3 regions of the Agarivorans sp. Z349TD_8 genome follow, and region 1 is predicted to be linked to each of the others. Evidence: predicted binding sites of a transcription regulator. Region 1 holds the regulator's gene; each other region holds the start of a gene.

Region 1 (3,286 bases):
TTAAGATTGATTAGAATTGGTATCAGTGCAAAAACACTTAACAATAAGGAGAAGATAGGTGTCGAGCAGACACTTAATCTGAATTGGTCAGTATCTGCAATACTGAACACTTCACTAAGGTACTTTGCGATATCTGAACTAATTCAATGGCAACTAAATTAGCAAAGCCACTGAAAAGCTTCTGTCCAAAAATGAGTTGGCTAGACTTTTCGTATCCTTCTTTATCCCAACCTCTGCTTATTTGTGATGGCGTCACAAAATATCGGGTGTAGTTTCAAAGTAGCGGGTGTAGTTTCAAAGTAGCGGTAAGAGTTCCAATGGTAATCCCCCCGAAAATTAATCCCATGCAAAAGTAGAATTTTCTCGTATAGTAAATACAGGAGATTCAACATGAAAAAGTCACGTTACACGGACAGTCAGATCTTATCTATTCTCAAGCAGGCTGAGGCTGGTACACCTGTTCCTGAGCTCTGTCGTGAGCATGGAATGAGCAACGCAACCTTTTACAAGTGGCGTTCGAAATACGGTGGTATGGACGCATCCCTTATGGCGCGGATGAAAGAACTCGAAGATGAAAATCGACGGCTTAAAAAGATGTATGCGGAAGAACGCCTTAAAGCAGAGGTGATCTCAGAGGCGATGGCAAAAAAGTGGTGAAGCCCTGTGAGCGTCGATTGATGGCTCAGCGTTCGGTGGCGAACTATCACATCAGCATTAAAAGTGCATGCTATTGGTTTGGGATCAGCGAGACCTGCTATCGCTATAAATCGAAGCTTCAACCTGAGAATGAGTTGATAGCTCAAGAGTTAGTAACGCTGTGCAACAGTGAAGACTGCTCTGACTGGGGCTTTGGCCTGTGTTTTCACCATTTGCGGAACGTTAAAGGGTATACATGGAACCATAAGCGGGTTTATCGGATCTACTGCGAATTGGCTCTAAACTTACGTATTAGGCCAAAACGACGCCTGAATCGCCATACGCCAGAGCCTCTTAAAGAGCCGATTAAAACAAACCAAGTTTGGTCCGTGGACTTTATGCATGATCAGCTATCTGATGGCCGGAAGTACCGTTTATTCAATGTGATAGATGATTACAAACGTGAAGGTCTGGCGTCAGAACCTGATTTTTCAATGCCCACAGTACGAGTCACTCGGATCTTAGAGCAGCTCATCGAACAACGAACCAAACCTGTTGCGATCCGCTGCGACAATGGTCCTGAGTTCATTAGCCATGCGTTTATTAAATGGGCCAACAACCACGACATTCGAATCGATTATATTCAGCCAGGGAACCCACAACAAAACGCGTATATAGAAAGGTTCAACCGTACTATGAGGTTTGGCTTAGTGAGTAAGTATTTGTTTGACACACTTGAAGAGGTTCAAGATCGGGCGACCCAATGGTTATGGTTCTACAATCATCAACGACCACACCTTGCAAATGGAGGGTTCCCACCACTAAAAACGGCAGCATGAATTCTACGAATAAATGCGGTTAATAATGGGAGGATTACCCAATGAAACTGAAACCTACACTTAAGCTGTTGATTCGAGATAAAACCTTGCTTCATTAATCATGCTGTATATACTAACAGTGTGCTGTATAAACTTACAGGTAGATTATGAAACCCTTAACGCCCCGTCAAACCGAAGTGTTTGAATTGATCCGTCGTAACATTCAAGACACAGGCATGCCGCCAACTCGCGCTGAAATCGCCAAAGAGCTGGGCTTTCGCTCGGCCAATGCTGCCGAAGAACATTTACGCGCCTTAGCTAAAAAAGGGGTGATTGAGATGATCCCCGGCGCTTCGCGCGGGATCCGTATTAGCGAAGACCATTTACCTGCTAATGCCGCGAATGACGAGCCAGAAGAAATCGGCTTGCCGCTGATTGGACAAGTGGCCGCAGGTGCCCCTATTTTGGCACAACAACATGTTGAGTCGCACTATGCGGTCGATGCTAATTTGTTTCATCCGCATGCCGATTATCTGTTGCGGGTGCAGGGCATGAGCATGAAAGACATCGGAATTATGGATGGCGATTTATTAGCAGTGCATAAAACCAACGATGTGCATAATGGTCAGGTGGTGGTGGCGCGCTTAGACGATGAAGTCACTGTGAAGCGCTTTCAACGTGACGGAAAAATGGTCTACCTGCATCCCGAGAACGAAGCGCTTTCAACTATCGAAGTTGATTTAGAGTATCAAAGTGTTGATATTGAAGGTTTAGCGGTGGGGATCATCCGTACCGCAGACTGGATGTAGTTACTCCCTAAAACTAAGTTCCCTTCTTTTTAAAGCCCAAATTATAGCAATTTGGGCTTTTGTCGTTTACTTCACAGCTTTTATTTTAAATGTCTATATTTATAACATTATCTTTACAATTATTTAACTAAGCGTCTATTTTATAAGCAGTAAGGTATTTTAATTGCGAAGCCTTGCTGCTTTGGGAAGGGAGTTTTCCCTTATTTTGCGGCCACTTTATTATTGTAAGCAGCGATGTTTGCAATGAAGTGACCGGCCTTGGCTACGAGCAAAGGAGAGCGCTGTGGGCCGATGGATACCGCTAGTATTGCTGGCATGTTGGGTGAATCAAGCATGGGCACAACAAACGATGTCGTTCAATTTACGCCCTGGTGTCACCGCCATTAGTGAGCAGGTTTACGGCTTGCACATGACTATTTTTTATATATGTTGTGTCATTGGGCTGGTGGTGTTTGGGGTGATGTTCTGGGCGATTTTTCATCATCGAAAGTCCAAGGGAGCCGTTGCCGCACAATTTCATGAGAGCACCAAAGTTGAAATTGTCTGGACGATAATTCCCTTCATCATTTTGATCGGCATGGCGATTCCTGCCACAAAAACCTTATTAGCGATGGAAGATCCTTCCGATGCCGATCTCACTATTCAAGTCACTGGTTCGCAGTGGAAGTGGCACTACCGCTATTTTGATCATGAGCTGGAATACTACAGCGTTTTGGCCTCGGATATGAAGCAAGTACAGGGCAAGCTTGCTAAGCGCGATAACTACTTATTGGAAGTAGATCATCCACTGGTGCTGCCAGTCGGCAAGAAGGTTCGTTTTTTAATGACTTCGGAGGATGTGATCCACTCTTGGTGGGTACCCGACTTTGCGGTCAAAAAAGATGCTAATCCGGGTTTTATTAACGAGGCCTGGACCAAAATTGACCAGCCGGGGATTTACCGCGGCCAATGTGCCGAACTTTGCGGTAAAGACCACGGCTTTATGCCGATTGTGGTGATTGCCAAACCTCAGGAGGAGTACCT
Region 2 (3,286 bases), 1.2 Mb from region 1:
AAGTATTGATAGAGGTAATTACGTCCATAACCTTTAGCAAGGCGGGAGCGAGTTAATTGCATCGCATAATTAATATCATCCAACCAAGCATTCTGCTCAGCATAGTCAATGGCGTCAGCGATATCCGAGGGTGAATAACCCTTTTGTTGCAGTTTTTGCGATAATTGACGGCGACTATAGGCGCGTCGAGAAAGTAAATTGATGGCTGAGTTTAAAGCGCTACGCTGGTTCATCATTAATAAAAAGGAGCCTTACGGCTCCTCTAGATTGGCTTACGCTTCGCTATCGACTGGCAAGTCTTCAACGTTTACCGGCTCTTCCGCAACCACGGGATTAAGAAGGTTATTACGAATGGTCAATTCAATTTCTTGAGCGATTTCTGGATGCTCTTTTAAGTAATTTGAGGCATTCGCCTTACCTTGACCAATTTTTTTACCTTTATAAGAGAACCAAGCACCAGCTTTATCAACTAGTTTTTCAGCCACTCCAAGGTCAATTAATTCACCGTAGCGATTAAAACCTTCACCATACAAAATCTGAAACTCGGCCTGCTTGAACGGAGCCGCTATTTTATTTTTAACAACTTTAACGCGCGTTTCGTTACCAACAATTTCATCACCGCTTTTCACTGCACCGATACGACGAATATCTAAACGAACCGAAGCATAAAACTTCAAGGCATTACCACCCGAAGTGGTTTCAGGGTTACCAAACATCACGCCAATCTTCATCCGGATTTGGTTGATAAAGATACACATACAGTTGGTTTGTTTCAAAGTACCCGTTAACTTACGTAAAGCTTGAGACATTAAGCGTGCTTGCAAGCCAACGTGGCTATCACCCATATCGCCTTCAATTTCGGCTTTTGGTGTCAGTGCGGCCACTGAGTCAATCACTATCATATCAACCGCGCCAGAACGGGCCAACATATCAGTGATTTCTAAGGCTTGCTCACCCGTATCAGGTTGAGAGATAAGTAGCTCATCAACATCGACGCCTAACTTTTTAGCATAGATAGGATCCAGAGCATGCTCAGCATCGACAAAAGCACAAACCTTACCGGCTTTTTGCGCCTGCGCAATGGCTTCTAGTGTTAAGGTTGTTTTACCAGAACTTTCAGGGCCATAGATCTCAATCACCCGGCCCATAGGTAAGCCACCAGCGCCTAAAGCGATATCCAAAGATAACGAACCGGTAGAAACCGTTTCAATATCCATAGTACGGTTATCGCCAAGTTTCATAATTGAACCTTTGCCAAATTGTTTTTCAATTTGACCTAAGGCCGCAGCCAGTGCCTTTTGTTTATTTTGATCCATATCGCCCTCATCAGGTGCTTTAAACAATCTTATTGTCCAGTAGTATACTGTTTATTCATACAGCATCAAGTTTATTCCACTATAAATTAGTAAAAGAGTTTTGCCTAATCCAGCCACAACTTTTATCCTTGCAGCTTCATTTAGCCAGTTCACTATGCAGTTCGATGACCGAAATGACCGATATCAATCTAGAAAAACATACACCGATGATGCGCCAATACCTTAGCTTAAAGGCACAGCACCCCGAAATTTTACTATTTTATCGGATGGGTGACTTCTATGAATTGTTCTATGAAGATGCCAAGCGTGCTTCTGAATTGATGGATATTTCCTTAACCAAACGAGGACAATCTGCGGGCAACCCAATACCAATGGCCGGGATCCCCTATCATGCCGTAGAAACGTACTTATCCCGTCTGGTGCAACTCGGTGAATCGGTCGCGATATGCGAACAGATCGGCGACCCGGCAACCAGTAAAGGTCCAGTAGAACGTAAAGTGGTTCGCATCATCACACCAGGCACAGTCAGCGATGAGGCTTTATTAGAAGAAAAGCAAGAAAACCTATTGGTAAGCGTTGTAAATCAACAGCTGCAGATTGGACTCGCCTATTTAGATATTGCCAGCGGCCGGTTTGTGATTAATCAATTCAGCGGTGAACAACAGCTTCAAGCTGAGTTGCAAAGACTTAAGCCCTCTGAGCTACTATACCCCGATAACTTTGAGTTTGTAGAGATCTTACAAGCGAATAAAGGCCTACGTCGGCGCGGAGAGTGGGAGTACGATCTTGCCAGCGCACAAAAAATATTAAACCTACAATTTGGTACCCGTCACCTAGATGGTTTTGGCGTTAGTGAATACCCATTAGCGATAGCTGCCGCAGGTTGCTTAATGCAATATGTTCAAGATACACAACGCACCGCCTTACCGCATATCAATACGATCATCATCGAAAAGCAAAATCAATTTATTCAACTCGATGCTGCTAGTCGTAAGAACCTTGAACTCACCCGTAATTTGTCTGGCGGGCAAGAGCACACCCTCAGCGCAGTATTAGACCGCAGCGCAACCGCAATGGGGAGTCGGCTGCTAAATCGTTGGCTGCATCAGCCCTTAAGAGATCAGGCTCAAGTCCGTGTGCGTCAAGATTGCATCGCCGAATTAATCCAAGCAGATTTATACGGACAACTACAAACTCAGCTCAAAGCAATTGGAGATATTGAGCGAATTTTAGCGCGTTTGGCGCTGCGCTCAGCGAGGCCTCGAGATCTGGCCAGACTTCGCAATGCATTTAATATCTTGCCCGAATTACAAAGCAACTTACAACAAACTGTCGCTTTAGCACCATTGGCTAAAGACATTGCTGATTTTCCAGAACTACTGGAACTATTACAGCGAGCGCTGATCGATAATCCGCCAGTGTTAATTCGTGACGGTGGGGTAATAGCCGCAGGCTATAATCAGGAGCTTGATGAATGGCGAGATCTAAGTGACGGCGCCAATGACTACCTTCGTCAAATTGAACAACGAGAGCGAGAGCAAACCGGGATTGCCAACTTAAAAATCGGTTATAACCGAGTACACGGCTTCTATATTGAAGTCAGTCGCCTATATGCAGACCAAGTACCGGAGCACTATATTCGTCGTCAAACTTTGAAGAATATGGAGCGTTACATTATTGCCGAACTCAAAGAGCATGAAGAAAAAGTACTCTCCAGCCAAGGCAAAGCACTTGCTCTTGAAAAACAATTATATGACCAATTATTAGATCTACTGCTACCAAAAATCAGTGAATTACAGCGTAGTGCCCAAGCTTTGGCACAGTTGGATGTTCTTAGCTGCCTCGCTGAACGCGCCGAGTATTTAAACTACGTTCGCCCTAGTTTTGTCCAACAAGCTTGTATCAACATTCAAGGTGGGCGCCATCCAGTCGTTGAACAAGTTAACGAAACGCCATTTATTGCTAATCCC
Region 3 (3,286 bases), 1.9 Mb from region 1:
CCTTGATCTTTTTATAGTAGATACCGGAGCCGATATTTAAAGAACCTAAATCAGCGGCACTTAGTTTTAAGTTTAAACCTTCCCCACGCACTATATTGGGAGGCTCATTTAGCGCGACAAACTGATCGGCAAGTTCTCCAGTTCCTGGATTTAGTTCGATGTAGTTTCCGGATACTAAGGCATCTAAACCGCTAATTTCGGTGATTGATGCTTTTGGACGAACTAACCAGAACTGGGCATCGCTAGTAAGAAGACTTTCTGCTTCGCGTTTGATTTCAACTTTTACCACCACGCCCTGAAGTTTAGGACCCAGTTTGACTGACTTAACCACACCGATATCGAGCCCTTGGTAAAATACTTGGGTTTGACCTGTTGTGATGCCTTGGGCGCTTTCGAAAACAATATCAATTTTTATCCCCGCTTCTGACCAGGCCTTAAATAGTAACCATCCGCCGAGTAATACAGCCAAAATGGGTAGCAGCCAAATGGGAGAAATAATTCGCTCTTTTTTATACTCTGCGGTACTAATTTTATTCAATTTCTTTATCCCAAATGAGTCTGGTATCGAAAGACTTCGCAGCAAATAAGGTCAATAGCACCACTGCACCAAAGGCAGTTGCCCCTGCACCCGCTTCCACGCCAACCAAATTATTACGCTCAAATACCGCGATCATAATCGACAATACAAATAAATCTAACATTGACCACTTACCTATAATGTCGATGATCCGATAAATAACAATACGTTGCTTGTTAGTTAAGTTAAAACGGAAATGTAAGCTTAATAATATGACCGCTAAGCCGATGAGTTTCATGACCGGAACAACAATACTGGCGACAAAAACCACAATGGCAATTCCGACCATGTCATCTTTAATCAATGAAGCGACTCCCGACATAATGGTTTCGTATTGCGGAGCCCCCCGAGTAGTCAGCACCGTAATCGGTAATAAATTCGCAGGGAATAGACCGATGGTAGCGGTGATAACGAAAGCCCAACAGCGCTGTAAACTATTCGGTAATCGACTATGCACTGGCATATGACAACGTGGACAAGTCGCCTGTTCAACTGGCATCGTTAATTCGCAATGCCTGCATAACTTTAAACCGAGTTGTTTAGCTGATGTGAACATAACGATCCCAATAATCAGCCGCTCGATAGCGTTGAACCAAATAAGTGGACAAAAACAAGGTGGTACAAATACACCATAGCCCGTAACCTAGGTGGATATCTGCAAAATCAACCAGTTTAACTAAGGCCACTAAAAAGCTGACGATATACACTTCGATCATGCTCCAATCAATTAAGTCGTCTTGAAAGTGCAGCGCGGTAGCCAAACCGGGCGATTTCCAAGCGATTGCGAGGCTAAAAGACGTGTAAGAAATTAAACTAAAAAGTAAGATTGGCGCAATAAAACTGGCAAGAAAAACACAAAAGCCGACTAAATAATGCCCATGCTCCAGCAATAATACCGTGCCACGCAGTATGTTTGCTGAGTTAGGGATCCCTAATACTGTGAAGCTGAGTAGCGGGTAGGTATTGGCGAGAATAACCATGACTAAACAGGCTAAAGAAAGCGCTAGTTGACTTGAAAAACGAAGCGAAGAACCACGAAATAACACCTGGTCACAGCGGGGACAAGTGGTCACTTGGCCAGCCTTACATTGTTGCTGCTTTTCGAGCAACAAGTCACAGCTAGGGCAAATGGACAGCTTTGATATTTCTAAAGAATTCATAGTTATGTATATTAGCTCAACTAAGCTACAGAATACTGCATAATTTTTCTCTCTAGTAGTTTTGTGATTGATGATGCATAATAACCTGTACATAAAAACAGTAGATGGAGGCAGCCGTGGCTGTAATTATTAAATATGTCGTCGAACGTAACGGTGTAGAAAAAATGACTTTTAGCTCAAAAAAACAAGCCGACAGTTACGACAAGATGTTAGATGTCGCCGATCAGCTTACTTTATTAGTGAAACATGCCGATCCTAAAATGAGTGAGGCGCAAGCTGAAAACCTAGGTTACTTCTTGTCTTTGCAACGTAATGCGGTGCAACAGTTATTAAAAGGCCAAGAGTTTTCGGAATCAATGATTGAAGCAGAAGAGGAATAGCGCTTGCAGCAAGTTTCTAGCAGGTATCTAACCCTCGCCAAGCAAATTTCAGCCTTGCTTGATAGAGATTTACCCTATATTTCTAATTTGGCTAATTTTTCGGCCTTGTTATGGATGGAGTTAGAGCATATTAATTGGGTCGGCTGCTATCTCATTAATCAAAGCAACGACACATTGTTGTTAGGTCCTTTTCAAGGAAAACCAGCTTGTAGCTCCATTGTTGTGGGCAAAGGTGTCTGCGGAGAAGCCTTCGCCAAACAAAGCTCTATCTGTGTTCCCGACGTCCACCAGTTTCCCGGCCATATTGCTTGTGATGGCGCAAGCGCGTCGGAAATCGTGGTCCCGTTTCATCTAAATGGTCGACTGATAGGAGTGATTGATATCGATAGCCCACAGCTTTCACGATTCGACGATTCTGATCAAATTGGTATCGAGTATTTAGTTAAAGAGCTAGAAAATAACTTATCAGAAGTGCATTTTTAATGGCTTTTCAATATACCCTCACTATAATAGCCGAAATCAGCCCTATCGCTGTACCAGTAAAGATGTATAAGAAAGGTCATCATGGAACAAACTAATAAACTGAAAAATAGTAAAGAAGTTATTCAATATTTAGCGACTCAATTTCCGCTTTGTTTTTCGACGGAAGGTGAAGCTAAGCCACTTAAAATTGGTATTTTTCAGGATTTAGCTGAACGTCTTAAAGAAGATGAAAAGATCAGTAATACCGTATTGCGCTCAGCTTTACGTCAATACACTTCAAGTTGGCGTTACTTACATGGCGTGAAGGTGGGCTCCAAACGAGTTGACCTAGACGGCGTTGAAGGTGCAGAGATTGAGCAAGAGCATGTTGAACATGCACAAAAAACCTTAAAAGAGAGTAAAGATAAAGCCTTTGCTCACAAAAAGGCGCAAGCAGAAAAAGCTAACAAAGCTAAATTGGCTGAGCGTAAGGCAAAAGCTGATGTAAAACGCAACGAGAAACCCAAAGCCAGTGTTAGTAAACCTGCGGTAGAGAAAAAACCAATCGAGAAAATTGATAGTAAAGATTTGGTTGCAGGCAAAGAAGTGAGGGTATTAGTTGGTCAGACTCCTATGCCTGGGCAGATTTCCGAAGTCAGTAAAGATGGCATTGCGGTCACGCTTAAAAGCGGTATGTTAGTAAAAGT

Evidence for each region. The regulator LexA, encoded in region 1, represses DNA repair genes until DNA is damaged. The targets are predictions, from matches to a motif close to TACTGTATNNNNATACAGTA.
Region 2: a site for LexA is predicted at 1,362-1,381, ahead of recA (recombinase RecA). Genes of this name have one in related genera too.
Region 3: a site for LexA is predicted at 1,821-1,840, ahead of ACRRS1_RS11455 (YebG family protein). Genes of this name have one in related genera too.

The regions. Positions count from the first base shown of each region.
Region 1 covers NZ_CP194037.2:4,433,070-4,436,355, reverse strand. The annotation lists gene ACRRS1_RS20055 (Fic family protein) at 1-14, shown strand, start outside; one part of gene ACRRS1_RS20050 (IS3 family transposase) at 391-640, shown strand; one part of gene ACRRS1_RS20050 (IS3 family transposase) at 640-1,475, shown strand; gene lexA (transcriptional repressor LexA) at 1,622-2,263, shown strand; gene coxB (cytochrome c oxidase subunit II) at 2,613-3,286, shown strand, end outside.
Region 2 covers NZ_CP194037.2:3,210,003-3,213,288, forward strand. The annotation lists gene ACRRS1_RS14415 (regulatory protein RecX) at 1-236, opposite strand, end outside; gene recA (recombinase RecA) at 273-1,316, opposite strand; gene mutS (DNA mismatch repair protein MutS) at 1,481-3,286, shown strand, end outside.
Region 3 covers NZ_CP194037.2:2,521,543-2,524,828, reverse strand. The annotation lists gene ACRRS1_RS11470 (MlaD family protein) at 1-538, opposite strand, end outside; gene ACRRS1_RS11465 (paraquat-inducible protein A) at 531-1,133, opposite strand; gene ACRRS1_RS11460 (paraquat-inducible protein A) at 1,117-1,650, opposite strand; gene ACRRS1_RS11455 (YebG family protein) at 1,854-2,117, shown strand; gene ACRRS1_RS11450 (GAF domain-containing protein) at 2,121-2,600, shown strand; gene proQ (RNA chaperone ProQ) at 2,682-3,286, shown strand, end outside.